DNA from 4 places in the Herbaspirillum lusitanum genome. Region 2 is predicted to be linked to each of the others. Evidence: predicted binding sites of a transcription regulator. Region 2 holds the regulator's gene; each other region holds the start of a gene.
The links. The regulator sigma-54, encoded in region 2, starts transcription at its own class of promoters, with help from an activator protein. The targets are predictions, from matches to a motif close to TGGCANGNAANCTGCTTT.
Positions count from the first base shown of each region.

Region 1 (4,189 bases), on a different contig from region 2:
GCGCGGCAATGTCCGCCGATGCTTCGCCTGCGGCTTGTTGCAGCAAATCGTCATGCGCGATGGCGCCGACCTGGATTTGCATGTCGATGCGATCCAGCAGCGGACCTGAAATTTTTCCCTGATAACGCGTCACCTGATCCGGCGTGCAGCGGCATTCGCGATGACGCGCGCCAAGGAAGCCGCACGGACAGGGATTCATCGCAGCGATGAGCTGGAAGCGCGCCGGGAAATCAGCCTGACGCGCGGCCCTGGAGATCGTGATCTGGCCTGATTCGAGCGGCTCGCGCAATACTTCCAGCACCTTTCGATCGAATTCCGGGAGCTCGTCGAGGAACAATACACCGCGATGCGCCAACGAGATTTCGCCGGGGCGTGGCGTGCTGCCGCCACCGACCAGTGCGACGCCGGATGCGGTGTGGTGCGGCGAACGGTAAGGGCGCACCTTCCAGCGCGCGGCGGAAAATCCGCTGGTCAGCGATTGCACGGCTGCCGATTCCAGCGCCTCCTCATCGGTCATGGGCGGCAAGATACCGGGGAAACGCGCCGCCAGCATCGACTTGCCGGTGCCGGGAGGCCCCACCAGCAGCACGCTGTGGCCGCCGGCTGCAGCGACTTCGAGCGCGCGCTTGGCCTGCAACTGGCCTTTGACGTCGGAAAAATCGAGATAGGCTGGTGCGGCAGGCTTGATGGCCGGCCGGTGCTGTGTCAGCCGTACGTCGGTGTCGGCGCCGCGAGCGGCGAAATGGGCGCACACCTGCAGCAGCGAATCAGCGGGGAAAATGGTGGCGTCGGCGACCAGCGCGGCTTCGTCGGCGCTGTCGCGCGGCAGGATGAAAATACGCCGGCGGCCGTCGCTGTGATGCGAGGTGCGCATGGCGTAGGTCATCGCCAAGGCGCCACGGATCGGTCGCAAGTCGCCCGACAGCGATAATTCGCCGGCGAATTCGTATTCGTCGAGATCGTCGCCGGGCATTTGTCCGGAGGCAGCCAGGATGCCCAGCGCGATCGGCAAATCAAAACGGCCCGACTCCTTGGGCAGGTCGGCGGGCGCAAGATTGACGGTGATTCTTTTGGCGGGAAATTCGAAGCGCGCGTTCTGCAGGGCGGCGCGCACGCGGTCCTTGGATTCCTTCACCTCGGTTTCCGGCAGGCCGACGATGGTGAAGGACGGCAGACCGTTGGCCAGGTGTACCTCCACCGTGACCTGGGGCGCTTGCATGCCCGCCAGCGCACGGCTTTTCAATACAGCAAGGCTCATGGGGATGGAATCACGAGGCTTTCTGGCGTGCTTCGAGTTCGGCTACGCGGGCTTCCAGTTCTTCCAGTTTGGCGCGGGTCTTGGCCAGCACCTGCGCCTGGATGTCGAATTCTTCGCGGGTCACCAGGTCCAGCTTGGAGAAACCCTGGCTGAGCATGGCCTTGACGTTTTTCTCGATGTCTTTGGCGGGAGAGTTTTCGATTGCCTTGTTGATTTTGGACTGAATATCTTCGAAGAATTGTGGTTTGTCCATGATGCTTCCTTTATTTTGAGTAATGACTATCCGACAAGTGTAGCGCTTTCGTTGTCGTGCGGGAAAACAAAGCAACGCAAAACACGCCGGTGCAATCGGTGTGATGGTGCTGCATGTCAGAATGGAATAGCGCCGAAACGTTCAGCGCCGGTTGCGGCGGGTGTCACGGTTTATCCAATCGTCGGGGACGGTTGCCGCAATCCGGCATGAAGCGGCTTTAGATTGATGTCATTTTTGCAACACTTTTATGCGTCCTCAACCGGGTGGCAAAACTGCGCCCGGCGATGCACCATAAAAAACAAAAATTTCCCAAGGGAAAATGTTGCGTTGAAATTGTTGCGCACTATTGTTGTGCGGCGACGTTTGTGTTTCACTCTAATGCACTGTTTTTGGGAAAAAAAGAAAAAATGCCTAATTGGAATGTTGATTTGCGCTAAAAAAAGTAACGCAAACTGCCAAAAAAGGGTTGGCATGGCTCCTGCTATACAAGTTGTGCAGAAATGAACAATTTGTTGTTTAACAGAAACCTAGAGGGACGCCATGAAAAAATTGATTCTTGCAGCCGCAGTCGCAGCATCGTTTGCATCCAGCTTCGCGCATGCCGAGGACGCACCTAAGCCAGATAATGAATTCACCTTCAATGCGGCAGTCGTCAGCGACTATCGCTACCGCGGTCTGACACAAACGCGCTTCGATCCGGCTTTGCAAGTGGGTGCCGACTACACTAACAATCCAACCGGTCTGTATCTGGGTACATGGGCGACCAACATCAAATGGATCAAGGACGCGGGTGCCAATACGACGCCCCCTACCAACACCAAGGGCAATATCGAGTGGGATATCTACGGTGGCAAGCGCGGCGATATCGGCGGCGGTTTCACTTATGACGTCGGCGGCCTGTACTACTACTATCCAGGCAACACATTGGCAAACAGCGGCGTCAAGAATGCCAACACATTCGAACTCTATGGCCAGGTCGGCTATGGCCCTGGCTACTTCAAATATTCGCAATCGCTGACCAATCTGTTCGGTGCTGTCAACAGCAAGTACAGCCAGTACTACGATCTGGGCGCCAACATCGACAGCTACTTTGGCACCGTGGTAGGTCTGCATCTCGGTCACCAAAGCGTCCACGGCTCGACCGCCCAGTTCAGCTACAACGACTGGAAAATCGGTGTGAGCAAAACATTTGAAGATCTGGCCGGCATCACTCTGGGTGTGGCATATGTCGGTACTGACCTGAAAGACGGCGTTAGCACAACGCCAGCGTCAAATGGTCTGAAAAATGTTGGTCGGAATGGCGTTGTTTTCTCCCTTAGCAAAACTTTCTAATTGAGGTCGGTATGAAACTGATTACAGCGATCATCAAACCATTCAAGCTCGACGAGGTCCGTGAAGCCTTATCGGCGATCGGCGTGCAAGGGATCACCGTGACGGAAGTCAAAGGTTTCGGCCGCCAAAAGGGCCACACTGAGCTGTATCGCGGTGCGGAATATGTCGTGGACTTCCTGCCGAAGACCAAGATCGAAGCCGCCGTTGACGATTCCATCGTTGAGCGCGCGCTGGAAGCCATCGAGGCTGCAGCACGTACAGGCAAAATCGGCGACGGCAAGATCTTCGTACAAGATCTGCTGGACGTTATCCGCATCCGTACCGGCGAAACCGGCAAAGACGCTCTTTAAGGGGGACAGTAATGAGTATCAAGAAAATGTTTTCAAGTGCGCTTGCAATCGGCACGTTGTTGTTGGCGGTGAGTTTCGCCGCACCGGTCCAGGCGCAAGACGCGCCGAAGCCGGAAGCCGCCGCTGCTGCTGCTCCTGCGGCGGAAGCGCCGAAGGCTGACGCACCGAAAGCCGAAGCGCCTGCAGCGGCTCCTGCTGCTGCCGCTGCTGCAGCCCCGGTTGCCGCCGCAGCTGCACCTGTGCTGGTTCCGAACAAGGGCGACACGGCCTGGATGCTGGTGTGTACTGCATTCGTGATCCTGATGACATTGCCGGGCCTGGGCCTGTTCTACGGCGGTCTGGTCCGCAGCAAGAACATGCTGTCGGTGCTGATGCAATGTTTCGTGATCTTCTCGCTGATCTACATCCTGTGGTTCGTCTACGGCTACAGCATCGCATTCACTGAAGGCAACGCGTTCTTCGGCGGCTTCGATCGTCTGTTCCTGCACGGCCTCAACGGCGACTCGACCACTGCAACCTTCAGCAAGGGCGTCGTGATTCCTGAACTGTCGTTCGTGGCCTTCCAGGGCGCGTTCGCAGCGATCACCGTGGCGCTGATCATCGGTTCCTTCGCTGAGCGCGTGAAGTTCTCCGCCGTGATCGCATTCTCGATCCTGTGGTTCACTTTCTCGTACCTGCCGATGGCCCATATGGTCTGGTTCTGGCCTGGTCCGGATGCATTCACCGACGCTGCTGCTGCAGAAAAGGCGACTGCGATCTCCGGCTGGTTGTTCCAGAAGGGCGCGCTGGATTATGCCGGCGGCACCGTGGTGCACATCAACGCTGCGATCGCCGGCCTGGTCGGTTCGTATGTGATCGGCAAGCGCGTCGGTTACGGCAAGGAAGCCTTCAAGCCGCATAGCCTGACGTTGACCATGGTCGGCGCCTCGCTGCTGTGGTTCGGCTGGTTCGGCTTCAACGCCGGTTCCGGTCTGGAAGCCAACGGCGGTGCAGCGT
Region 1 covers NZ_QXFG01000018.1:166,383-170,571, reverse strand. Annotated here, with positions in the region: gene DXT88_RS22660 (YifB family Mg chelatase-like AAA ATPase) at 1-1,258, opposite strand, end outside; gene DXT88_RS22655 (accessory factor UbiK family protein) at 1,269-1,511, opposite strand; gene DXT88_RS22650 (TorF family putative porin) at 2,052-2,843, shown strand; gene DXT88_RS22645 (P-II family nitrogen regulator) at 2,855-3,193, shown strand; gene DXT88_RS22640 (ammonium transporter) at 3,205-4,189, shown strand, end outside.
Region 1: the regulator sigma-54 is predicted to act here: its motif matches at 1,979-1,996, upstream of DXT88_RS22650 (TorF family putative porin).

Region 2 (4,189 bases):
TTGCTCCACAATGTGCGCGGCACGTACCAGCCGCGCTCACGTCCGTCCCGTTAGCCGTTAGCCCTCAGCCCCTATCGCCAATTGGCACAATCAAACGAGATACTTGCGCAGGATCCTATGAAAACGACATCCCTACTGCCGCTGTTTACCGTGCTTCTGATGAGCGTCGCCGGCATCGCCCGCGCCGAACGCGCCGACACGGAAAAGCCGACCCGCATCGAAGCCGAGCAAATGGTGTACGACGACGTCAAGCAGGTGAAGACCTTCACCGGCAACGTCGTGCTCACGCGCGGCACGCTGCTGATCAAGGCCGGCAAGGTGGTGCTGACCACCGACCCGGCCGGCTATGAATTCGCCATCCTGTACGCAGCGCCGGGCCAACTGGCGAGTTTCCGCCAGAAGCGCGACGGCGGTCCGAACCTCTGGATCGAAGGCCAGGCCGAACGCATCGAATACAGCGAGAAGACTGAAATCTCGAAACTGTTTACGCGTGCCCATATGCAGCGCATGGACGGCCCGCGCGTGACCGACGAGGTCAACGGCGAGTTCATCTCCTACGACAGCCGCGCCGAGTTTTATTCGGTCAACAACACCAACACCGGCGAAAGCAAACCCGGCGGCGGTCGCATCACCGCGATCATCCAGCCGCGCGTCGATTCTTCGAAGGGCCAATAACATGGCGATCAGTTCTCTGGTTGTACGCGGATTGCAAAAAAGCTACGGCGCGCGCCAGGTCGTGCGCGATGTCTCGCTCGAGGTCGCCAGCGGCGAAGTGGTCGGACTGCTCGGCCCCAACGGCGCCGGCAAGACCACCTCGTTCTACATGATTGTCGGCCTGGTGCCGTCCGACGGCGGCGAGATCGACCTCGACGGTTCGGCGATTTCGCGCTTGCCGATCCACGAGCGTGCGCAACTCGGCCTGTCCTATCTGCCGCAGGAAGCCTCGGTGTTCCGCAAGCTCAACGTGGAAGACAACATCCGCGCCGTGCTGGAACTGCGCAAGGAAGACGGCAAGTCGCTCAGCCGCGATGAAATCGAAGGCCGCCTCAACAGCCTGCTGCACGAATTGCAGATCGAGAAGCTGCGCGAAAGCCCGGCGTTGTCGCTGTCCGGCGGCGAACGCCGGCGCGTCGAGATCGCGCGCGCGCTGGCGACCGATCCACGCTTCGTGCTGCTCGACGAACCGTTCGCCGGTATCGATCCGATCGCCGTGATCGAGATCCAGCGCATCGTGCGCTTCCTCAAGGAACGCGGCATCGGCGTGCTGATCACCGACCACAACGTGCGCGAAACACTGGGCATCTGCGACCGCGCCTACATCATCAATCAGGGCACCGTGCTGGCCAGCGGCAGCCCCGACGACATCATCGCCGATGAATCCGTGCGCCGCGTGTATCTCGGCGAACACTTCCGCATGTAATCTGCACGCAATTTTTGCGGCCAACTGAAAACTGAATGAAACAATCCCTCCAGCTTCGCACCTCCCAGCATCTCGCATTGACGCCGCAGTTGCAGCAGTCGATCCGTTTGCTGCAGCTGTCGACACTGGAGCTGCATCAGGAACTGGAACAGATCCTGTCGGACAATCCACTGCTGGAACGCCTCGACGACGCGCTCGACAATTCCGTGCGGCTGCTGGCCGACGGCGCCCTCAGCAGCTCGCCTTCGGCGCAGGCCGAGCCGGTCGAGAACAGCGCGCCCAGCGCCGCGCCCGCTGAAGGCGAAGCCGGCGATCCGCAGGACAGCCCGGCCGGCGACGAGCATGCCGGCAGCGACGCCGACTGGAGCTTCGACGACGTCGCCCGCACCGGCAAGACGCCCGACGACGAAGACTCGCGCCCGCAACTCGAAGCGCACGACGTCACCTTGCGCGAACACTTGCAGGAGCAGACCCGCCTCACCGTACGCAGCCTGCGCGATCGCGCATTGATCGAGCTGATCGTCGATGCGATTGATGACCACGGTTATCTCGAAGAGCCGCTGGAAGAAATCCACGCACGCCTGCCCGAAGAACTGGAAATCGAACTTGACGAACTGACCATTGCGCTGAAGCTGCTGCAGAGTTTCGATCCGGCCGGCGTCGGCGCGCGCAGTGCTTCGGAATGCCTGGCGCTGCAGATCCGGCGCCTGCCGAAAGTTGCCTTTGTCACACGCCGGCTCGCGCTCACCATCGTCGAGGATTATCTGGCGCTGTTCGCCCAGCGCGATTTCAACAAGATCAAGAAGGCGCTCGGTTGCGACGATGAAGACCTGCGCGAGGCGCAAGCCGTGATCCGCCAGTGCCATCCGCATCCCGGCGCGGTGTTTGCCTCGGGCCGGTCCGACTACGTCGTGCCCGACGTGATTGTCAAAGCATCCAAGGACGGCTGGCAGGTTTTGCTCAACCATGACGTGATGCCGCGACTGCGCGTCAACGCCATGTACGCCAATGCGCTCAAGCAAACCAAGGGCGACGGATCGCTCGGTTCGCAGCTGCAGGAAGCCAAGTGGCTGATTAAAAATATGCGTCAGCGCTTCGACACGATTTTGCGTGTCGCCCAGGCAATTGTTGAGAGGCAACGCAACTTTTTTTCACATGGCGCAGTTGCCATGCGCCCCCTTGTGTTGCGCGAAATAGCTGATACACTAGGTCTACACGAGAGCACTATTTCTCGTGTAACGACTCAGAAGTACATGCTGACCCCGCATGGCATGTTTGAGTTGAAATACTTCTTCGGCAGCCACGTCGCAACAGAAACCGGAGGTGAAGCTTCCTCCACTGCGATACGGGCTCTCATCAAACAACTGATAGGAGCAGAAGACCCTAAGAACCCACTCTCTGATAGCAAGATTGCAGATATGTTGGCGGAACAGGGCATGGTGGTGGCGCGACGGACCGTCGCGAAATACCGCGAAGTGCTCAAAATCCCGCCGGTGAATCTCCGCAAATCTCTGTAAGTTTTTCTGAAGCAAAGCATCGTTGCTGTGTTCTGTTGAGTTCGGGTGTTTTGTTCTGGTGCTGCCTGCAAGCAACCGGACAATGCGTAAGAACCTCCAGCAATCTCACGATAGGAGTGCTGTATGAATCTGACCATTAGTGGCCATCACCTCGATTTGACCCCCGCCATCCGCGAGTACGTGCAAAACAAGCTGACGCGCATCAAGCGCCACTTTGACCATGTGATCGACATCAGTGTCATTCTCAGCGTAGACAAGCTGACCGAAAAAGAAAAACGCCAGAAAGCAGAAATAAACGTTCATATCAAGGGGAAAGACCTGCATGCCGAGAGCATTGCACACGACCTGTACGCCGCCATTGACATGCTGATCGACAAGCTGGATCGCCAGGTCATCAAGCACAAGGACCGCGTACAAAACCATCACTCGATGGCAAAACGCCTGCCGGAAGAACCGGTTTCCGCAACTGCCTCGTGATAGCCAACTAGCCGGCGGACTGGACCGGCAACAGAAAAAGGGCGCGCAAGCGCCCTTTCTTGTTTTCGCGGCATGACTTTATTGGTTTTTTTCAAACCCTTTCAAATATTCCAAGATCTTTTACGGAATATTTTCCGCCTGCCTCCCAAGCCTGTCTTGCAATCCCGCAAATCATTTACATGTTGGTCACAGCAGGCCAGAACATAAACCGCGCCGTGTTGCCTGAAAGACATTCCCTGCACAACGGCACTCTCCCAACGCACGCGCCCGCTTTTTCATATAATGGCGGCATTGCGAACTTTTTGAAGGTGTAGTCATGAGCGAAGTCCAATCCTGGATCAAGGAAACCGTTACCCAAAACCCCGTCGTGCTGTTCATGAAGGGCACGGCGCAATTCCCGCAATGCGGCTTCTCGGGCAAGGCGATCCAATTGCTCAAGGCCAGCGGCGCGGAAAACATCGTGACCGTCAACGTGCTGGAAAGCGCCGACGTGCGCCAGGGCATCAAGGAATACTCGAACTGGCCGACCATTCCCCAGCTGTACGTCAAGGGTGAATTCATCGGCGGCTCCGATATCCTGAGCGAAATGTACGAATCGGGCGAATTGCAAACCCTGTTCAAGGACTGATCTCCTGTCCATCGCTACAAATTCCACGCCGCCCCGCCAACGCCTGATCGTCGCCATCACCGGCGCGACCGGCGTGGCGTACGGCGTGCGGCTATTGGACGTGCTGCGCGAGGCGAATGTGGAAACCCATTTGCTGGTGTCCGAAGC
Region 2 covers NZ_QXFG01000003.1:198,119-202,307, reverse strand. Annotated here, with positions in the region: gene lptC (LPS export ABC transporter periplasmic protein LptC) at 1-54, shown strand, start outside; gene lptA (lipopolysaccharide transport periplasmic protein LptA) at 118-675, shown strand; gene lptB (LPS export ABC transporter ATP-binding protein) at 677-1,420, shown strand; gene DXT88_RS02180 (RNA polymerase factor sigma-54) at 1,456-2,937, shown strand; gene hpf (ribosome hibernation-promoting factor, HPF/YfiA family) at 3,061-3,414, shown strand; gene grxD (Grx4 family monothiol glutaredoxin) at 3,731-4,042, shown strand; gene DXT88_RS02165 (UbiX family flavin prenyltransferase) at 4,053-4,189, shown strand, end outside.

Region 3 (4,189 bases), on a different contig from region 2:
GCATGTCGCAGCGTGACAAGAATACGGCGGTCGGCGCTGGCGTCGGTGCAGTGGGCGGCGCCGTCCTGACCGGCGGCAGCGGCATCGGTACTGCCGGTGGCGCTGCAGTTGGCGGCGTGATTGGTAATCAGGTCGGAAAATAAGGCCGGCAAGTAAAGACCAAAGTACGGCCGGATCGATTCAGCCGCAATGAAAAAAGGGGACCCGCGGGTCCCTTTTTCGCTTCTGTGAAGACGCAGTCTACCGCGAGCGTGTCCGGTTCATTCCACGGCGCTGCGTGCCTTCAGAATGCGTTTGGCGCGTGCCAGATCGCTGTTCTGATTGTCGCGTGCTTCCTTGCGGCAGCCTTTGGCTTCTGCGCCTTTGAGGGATTTGCATTCCTGCAGCGCCTGGGCCCCGGCGGCGCGGGCTTCTTTGACCAGCGTTTTGTAGTGCAACCGGGCGGTGTCGTCGCCTTGATACCAGCGTGCGGGATCTTCCTGGGAAACGTCTTCTTCAGCGGCCAACGCCGGCGCATGCACGGCAGCGGCGGCAATGCCGGCCGCCAGCAGGAGCGGCATCAGAAGCAGGTGTGGTCGGCGATTTTTTCTCATCGTTGCAGACTCCTCGGGTAGAAATGATGAACGGCGTTGCACCCTCAAGGTGCAACGCCGCCATCATATCCTGTTTGCCCTGCACGGCATGAAATCCCCGGGACTATAGTCGTCCGAGCAATACCAGGATCAACAGGATGATGACGATCGTGCCGGCAATCCCGCTGGGGGCATAACCCCATGAGCGGCTATGCGGCCAGGTCGGCAGGGCGCCGATCAGGATCAGGATAAGAACGATCAGAAGTATGGTGCCGAGTGTCATGTTGTTCTCCTTGTTGTTACTGCAGGGTTGCAGCGTTCATCGTCGCCATGCGAAGCCGCATGGCGTCCATGTCAGAAACGTACCTTCACGTAAGCCGACGGACCTTTCAGGCGGATATCCAGATTGGCGTCGTCGATGGCGCCGCCGCCGTCGCGGTTGATCTTGATGCGCGTGATGCCGTAGTCGGCGCCGATACCCAGGTTGGCCAGCGGATACCACTCGGCGCCGACTGCTGCGCCATAGATGTGGCCGGTGACCCTGCCCCAGTTTTTCTTCACGCCGGAGGCTTCCGCATAGAGACGGAGGTCCTTGCTGAAGGCATGCTTCCAGCCGACTTCCAGCAGCGGCGCCCAGGTTTTTTCGGAGTAGCTGTCGCTGAACGTGCCGGCCGCGCCGTTGAGCGTGGCTGCCGCATTGACGTCAATCTTGGCGCGATAGTAGCCGGCGCCGAGGCCGATGCCGAAGACGTCGTTGCCTTGGCCGATCCACCACTTGTAGGCCAGCGACGCCATGTCCACCTGGATATTGGCGTCGCCATTGCCATTGAGGGTGGAGCCGGTGCCCACGGGAATGGTGCGGTTGATGGCGCCGCCGTAATTTTTCTTGTAAGTGAAATAGTCGAACGACAGTCCTTGGCTGTCGAACAGCAGCAGCTCGGCGCGGACGCGCGGCAAGGCGGTGCGGTCGCGGTCGATGTCGCCGGACTGGTACGAGCCGTACTGCGAGTTGGCGTTGACGCGGAAAGTCGGGTCAACGTAGTAGGCGCCTGCCGACAGGCTGAAGCGATCCAGCGCCGGCGACGGGTCGGCCAGCGCGCTGGCCGACGTCAATGCAAGGGCACTGCCTGCGGCAAAATAGGTAGCGAGTTGCACGGACTTGCCGACAACCGGCAGGCAACGAATGCGACGTGACATGGGTAATCTCCTCCGGGCTGATAGGGTGCAAGTGCGAAGCAATGTTGATGCGATGGATGTTAACAATCGCCTTGCCTGCGGTAGATAGGCGTCTGCCTCAATTTCCTGTAGGAAAAGGCGAGTGGCGGAGTAGGGGATTCGGAATGGCGATACCGTTGCACCGTGTTTTCTGGTTTGATTTTTGCTTGTTGCTGACAAGCGCGCAGCGGCGTCCCATTTAAAATGCCTCACAAGATGAGGGAAAGTGTGCAGCATTTCCAAATGGGTTACTATTCGCCCGCTGCATCCGGAGGATATTCGGGCGGGCATGCAGCGTGGAGGTGTGGCAACATGAAACCGGCGCAGTCCAGGTCCGGTACGGGATGCGCCACAACCATCCAGACCCGTAACGAGTTCAGAAGCGATTCACGATGTCCAGTCGAACATTGGAACCTCACATGCGCAATCTACGCATTGTCGTCGTCAACACCATCATCGACCACGCCGATGAGACCGACACCGACCTGCAGGAGCAGGCCGAGCGTAGCAAAGCCTTGCGCATCGGATTGCTGGAGGCGGGCTACAATATCGTCGCCTCGCTACCGGCCGACCTGTATCTGCCCGAGCGCATCGCCCAGCTCCAGCCCGACATGATCATCATCGACGCCGAATCCGACGCGCGCGACGTGCTCGAGCACATCGTCATCGCCACGCGCGACGAACGCCGCCCCATCGTCATGTTTACCGAAGACGACAACACCAGCAGCATGGAAGCCGCCATGGAAGCCGGCGTCACCGCCTACATCGTGGCCGGGCTGCAAGCCGAGCGCATCAAGCCGGTGCTCGACGTGGCGCTGGCGCGCTTTCGCCGGGAACAGAAGCTGCTGACCGAATTGTCGGACACCAAACACAAGTTGGCCGAGCGCAAGGTGATCGAGCGCGCCAAAGGTCTGCTGATGTCCCGGCACAAGCTCTCGGAAGACGAGGCCTATCAGAAGTTGCGCAGCATGGCCATGAACAAGAACCTCAAGCTTTCCGAAATCGCCCAGCGCCTGCTGGACGTCGAAGATTTGCTCGGCTGACACTTTTCTTCGCTGTGGCGGCGTGCATGCACCGCCAAATTGGTGCGCAGCACAAAGCCGGTGCGCCGCCGGCATCGTCAATTTCTCTCTTTTTGCTTTCCATCCGGCCACGGCGGATTGCCGCCATGCCCATGAACGGCGCGGCTTTCACGTGCTTTTCCATGTGCTTGGCACGCTCTTTGCTGAATCGTCTGCATTAGCGCAAGGTTTGCGCAATGAACGATCCGGCCAATGGCGGTCGGATCCATCCAAGACAAAGGCGTCTTTCGACATGACTCAGTGCATGCCGGAGGGACGCCTTTTTTTTTGCCGCCGAACAAATGGGGAATGCGATGGAATTCAAAGAGCAAGCGAGCAAGGCCGTGGAAGCTGTGAACGAAGTGGATTTCAAGCGTCGTCAATTGATTCAGACTGCAGGACTTGCAACGGGAGCGAGCATGTTGGGACTAGCCACGGGAGGAGCCTGGGCGGCCGGTTCCGACAAACCGGAGAAGGAAGAAGTGAAGATCGGTTTCATTCCGCTGACCGACTGCGCTTCCGTCGTGATGGCCTCGGTGCTCGGCTTCGACAAGAAATACGGCATCAAGATCGTGCTCAGCAAGGAAGCCTCCTGGGCCGGCGTGCGCGACAAGCTGACCAACGGCGAGCTGGACGCGGCACACGTGCTCTACGGCCTCATCTACGGCGTGCAGATGGGCATCGGCGGTCAGAAGAAAGACATGGCCGTGCTCATGAGCCTGAACAACAATGGCCAGGCCATCACGCTGTCGAAGAAGATTGCCGACAAGGGCGGCGTCGACGGCGCGTCGCTGGCCAAGCTGATGCAAACCGACAAGCGCGAATACATCTTTGCGCAGACCTTCCCGACCGGCACCCATGCCATGTGGCTGTACTACTGGCTGGCCGCCAACGGCATCAATCCGATGAAGGACGCCAAGGTGATTACCGTGCCGCCGCCGCAGATGGTGGCCAACATGCGGGTCGGCAACATGGACGGTTTCTGCGTCGGCGAGCCCTGGGGCCACCGCGCGATCGTCGACGGCGTCGGCATCACCGCCACCACCACGCAGGACATCTGGAAAGACCATCCGGAAAAAGTCCTCGGCACCACGCTCGACTTCGCCAGGAAATATCCGAATACCTGTCGCGCCATGATGGCGGCAATCCTCGAGGCCAGCAAATGGATCGACGCCTCGCTGGCCAACAAGAACAAGATGGCCGAAGTGATCGCCGACAAGTCCTACGTCAACACCAGCAAGGACGTCATCGATCAACGCATCATGGGCCGCTACCAGAACGGTCTCGGCAAGACCTGGGACGACCCCAACTACATGAAGTTCTACAACGACGGCGCGGTCA
Region 3 covers NZ_QXFG01000018.1:26,672-30,860, reverse strand. Annotated here, with positions in the region: gene DXT88_RS21825 (osmotically-inducible lipoprotein B) at 1-143, shown strand, start outside; gene DXT88_RS21820 (hypothetical protein) at 261-593, opposite strand; gene DXT88_RS21815 (DUF3309 family protein) at 697-855, opposite strand; gene DXT88_RS21810 (hypothetical protein) at 927-1,769, opposite strand; gene DXT88_RS21805 (ANTAR domain-containing response regulator) at 2,207-2,830, shown strand; gene DXT88_RS21800 (hypothetical protein) at 2,908-3,231, opposite strand; gene DXT88_RS21795 (CmpA/NrtA family ABC transporter substrate-binding protein) at 3,268-4,189, shown strand, end outside.
Region 3: the regulator sigma-54 is predicted to act here: its motif matches at 1,940-1,957, upstream of DXT88_RS21805 (ANTAR domain-containing response regulator).

Region 4 (4,189 bases), 170 kb from region 2:
TTGTCGACGCGATGGCGCTGCACCAGTTGCCAGGCTTCTTCCGGCACCAGGCGTTCGGTCGACAGCAGGATGCTGGCGGCGCCGCGCGCGGTGTTGACGACGGCGTGGATGCCGGCGCCGTGCGACAGCGGCGCGACCACCAGCGAGCGCGATTGATGGGTCAGGCCCGGCAGCAAGTCGGCGAGGTGATTGGTGACGACGAAAGCCATCTGGCCGTGCGACAGCATGCCCGCCTTTGGATGTCCGGTGGTGCCTGAGGTGTAGAAGAACCACAGCGGGTCTTCGTAATCGACTTCCACTTCATCGAAGGACTGATGCGTACCGGTCGCGGTGGCGAGTGTTTCGAAATCCAGTTCGCCGGCGCGCGGGTCTTGTAACGCGATGACGTGTTTCAGCGCGGGGGAGACTTCCTTGACGGCGTCGACGTAGTTGGCGAAGCCGCGGTCGTACAGCATCACGCTGGCGCCGCTGGACTGGCCGAGGTAGGCGGCTTCCGGCGGCGTGATGCGCACGTTGGTCGGGACCCAAACCATGCCCAGCTTGAATGCCGCCCAGGCGCTTTCAAAAATCTGCAGGTTGTTGCGGGAGTGGACCAGCATCTTGTCGCCCTTGCTCACGCCCAGCTTTTGCAGCGAGTGGGCGAGCGTATCGACGCGGTCGTTGATCTGTTTCCAGGTGGCGATCTTGTCGCCTTTGCCGTCCGCAGTGCCGTCGCCGAAGATCAGGCCGGGCTCGTCAGGAAAGCGACGGGCGACGTCGGATAGCAGGCGCCCCAGGTTCATTACTTTGGTTAACATCGTCTCGCTCGTGTGTATTTTTATGTGGGTCTTTGCTGCGGTTGTTGCAATTACTACCGTTGTTGCTGCCGTCCCGGACAGTGCCGGGACGACGGGGGAAAAATCAATGCACGCGTTCCAGGATGCTCACGTAGTTCGCCACCGCAGCGCCGCCCATGTTGAACACGCCGGCATAGCGCGCATTTGGAATCTGCATGTCGCCGGCATCGTGGCTGGCCTGCATCGCCGCCATCACGTGCATCGACACGCCGGTGGCGCCGACCGGGTGGCCCTTGGATTTCAGACCGCCGGAAGGATTGATCGGCAGGCGGCCGTTCTTGGCGGTGACGCCGTCGAGGATGGCGCGCGCGCCTTGGCCCGGTTCGGCCAGGCCCATGGCTTCATACTCCAGCAACTCGGCGATGGTGAAGCAGTCGTGGGTTTCCACCAGCGACAGGTCGAGCAATTTCAGGTCGGCCTGTTTCAATGCCTGTTGCCATGCCAGCGTACCGGCTTCGAAGCGGGTCGGGTCGCGGCGCGACAGCGGCAGGAAATCATTGACGTGCACGGCGGCGCGGAAGGTCACGGCGCGTTGCATGGTCTTGGCGACATCGGCGGCGCTCAGGATCAGCGCGGCGGCGCCGTCGGAGATCAGCGAGCAGTCGGTGCGCTTGAGCGGACCGGCGACGAAGGGATTTTTTTCCGACACATTGCGGCAGAAATCGAAGCCGAAATCCTTGCGCATGTGGGCGTAGGGATTGCTCATGCCGTTCTTGTGATTCTTGGCGGCAATGGCGGCCAGGGCATCCGACTGATCGCCGTAGCGGTCGAAGTAGGCCTGCGCAATCTTGCCGAACACGCCGGCGAAGCCGCCCGGGATGCCGGCTTCTTCCTTGGCGTAGCAGCACTTGAGCAGCACTTCGCCGACTTGCGGCGTGGCCAGCTCGGTCATTTTTTCAAAGCCGATCACCAGCGCGTGCTTGGCCTGGCCGGACAGGATCGATTGCATGCCGGAGTGGATCGCGGCCGAGCCGGTGGCGCAGGCGTTCTCTACGCGCACGGCCGGCTTGAAGCGCAGCTCGGGCAAGGTATTGAACACCAGTGAGGACGGGAAGTCCTGGTAGAGGAAGCCGCCGTTGAAGGTGCCGATGTGGATGGAACCGATGTCTTCCGGCGTCAGGCCGGCGTGTTCGATGGCGGCCTTGGCGACTTGGCCGATCAGTGCTTCCGGATCGATGCCGTCGAGCTTGCCGAATTGGGAGTGGTTCCAGCCGGTGATGCAGGGGGAGGATGCAGTCATGTGCGCAGTCATGTGGATTCCTGAAAGAGTGTGTTGGGACAACAATATGCAAAAACGATGCCACGTTTTTCGGCAGCCGGCGCGGCTTGGTTTCGTTGATTCTTGTGATGACGGCAGCGCCCGTGCGGGCGGCGTCGGCGGGCCGTGATGGCGGTAAACATAGCACGTTGCGCGCTGGAGTGAATTTGCTGCGTTGCGGTATGAGGTCTGGCTGAAAAGCGCATACAGGTGTCAATCAAGTGTTCAGGCAATGCGACAGGTGTCGCATCAAAATAAACACCCGATTAGCCTTCACATCCCTTGTCGAATCAGGCGTTTATCGAAGAGAATGTGCGTGCAATGCCGACTTCAGGGAGGGGCGCCCAGGTCAGTCGAGACACTTCGACGACTTGGCATCCAAATTGCTCTAGGACGCATAAGCAGTGCTGAATTAGTCGTTACTAGTATCGGCAACATAAATTAACCAAAACTAAAATCAGGAGACAAACAGATGGGTAACCCAACTGCCAGCATCACTCGCCGTCGTTTTTTGAAGACTGTTTCCGTCGCTTCGGCTGCCGCTGCCACCGGCATGATATCGACCCAGGCATTTGCCGCAGCTGAGTTCACGCTGAAGTACGCCAACAACCTGCCGGCCACGCATCCGATGAATCTGCGCGCCAAGGAAATGGCCGCCAAGATCGCGACCGAATCCAAGGGCCGCATCGACTTCCAGGTCTATCCGAACAACCAGCTCGGCAACGACACCGACACGCTGGGCCAGGTGCGCTCGGGCGCGGTCGACTTCTTCACATTGTCGCCGTTGATCCTCGGCACGCTGGTGCCGGCTGCGCAGATCAGCGGCGTCGGCTTTGCCTTCAAGGATTACAACCAGGTGTGGGCTGCACTCGACGGCGAGCTGGGCGCGCACGTGCGCAAGCAGATCGACGCCAAGTCGACCGTCTTTGCATTTGAAAAGATCTGGGACAACGGCTACCGCCAGATCACCAACAGCACCCGCGCGATCAACAAGCCGGAAGACCTCAAGGGCATGAAGCTGCGCGTGCCGCCGAGCCCGCTGTGGACGTCGATGTTCCGCGCCTTCGATGCGGCGCCGGCCAGCATCAACTTCGCCGAAGTGTATTCCGCGCTGCAGACCAAGATCGTCGAAGGCCAGGAGAATCCGATGGCGATCATCTCGACAGCCAAGCTGTACGAAGTGCAGAAGTACTGCTCGATGACCAACCACATGTGGGATGGTTTCTGGTTCCTGGCCAACAAGAAGTCGTTCGAACGCCTGCCGAAGGATCTGCAAGAGATCGTTACGCGCAATGTCAATGAAGCCGGCATCAAGCAACGCGCCGACGTCAAGGCATTGAACGATTCGCTGGCCACCGAAATGAAGGGCAAGGGCCTGGCCTTCAACGACACCGACAACGAAGCCTTCCGCGCCAAGCTGCGCAGCGCAGGTTTCTACGCCGAGTGGCACAAGAAGTTCGGCGACGAACCTTGGGCGCTGTTGGAGAAATACACCGGGAAGTTGGCATAAATGGACGCGGCGATGACCGAAGTGAGACTGCCTTCTGCATCGGCGCCGACCAACCCGCTGGCGCGTCTGCTGGCGGGCGTCAATCGCGGCGTCATGCACGTTGTCGCCGCGGTTGCCGCGGCGCTGGTGGTGGTGGAAACCGGCGTGCTGCTGGCCGGCGTGATCTACCGCTATGCCTTGCACGACCCGCTGATCTGGTCGGACGAGCTGGCCTCGACGCTGTTCATCTGGCTGTCGATGCTGGGCGCGGTATTGGCGCTGGACCGGGGCGAACACATGCGCCTGACCGCCATCGTCAACAAGCTCTCCGACAAATGGCGCGTCTGGCTGGAAACCGTCGCCGCCCTGATCGTCTGCATCTTTGTCCTGATGATCATCCATCCCGCGGTCGACCATGCGTCGGAGCAGATGGCGATCACGACGCCTGCGTTGGAAATCCCCGACGGCCTGCGCGCGGCTGCGTTGCCGGTCGGCGCCATCCTGATGTTCCTGGCGGCGATTGCGCGCATGGCGAGCCGCTCCAGCGTCAGGCAGGTGCTCTCCGCCGTTGCCGTCGTGGCCGTGATCGGCGCCGTGCTGTGGATC
Region 4 covers NZ_QXFG01000003.1:363,127-367,315, forward strand. Annotated here, with positions in the region: gene DXT88_RS02940 (acyl-CoA synthetase) at 1-821, opposite strand, end outside; gene DXT88_RS02945 (acetyl-CoA acetyltransferase) at 901-2,088, opposite strand; gene DXT88_RS02950 (TRAP transporter substrate-binding protein) at 2,567-3,604, shown strand; gene DXT88_RS02955 (TRAP transporter large permease) at 3,617-4,189, shown strand, end outside.
Region 4: the regulator sigma-54 is predicted to act here: its motif matches at 2,122-2,139, upstream of DXT88_RS02945 (acetyl-CoA acetyltransferase).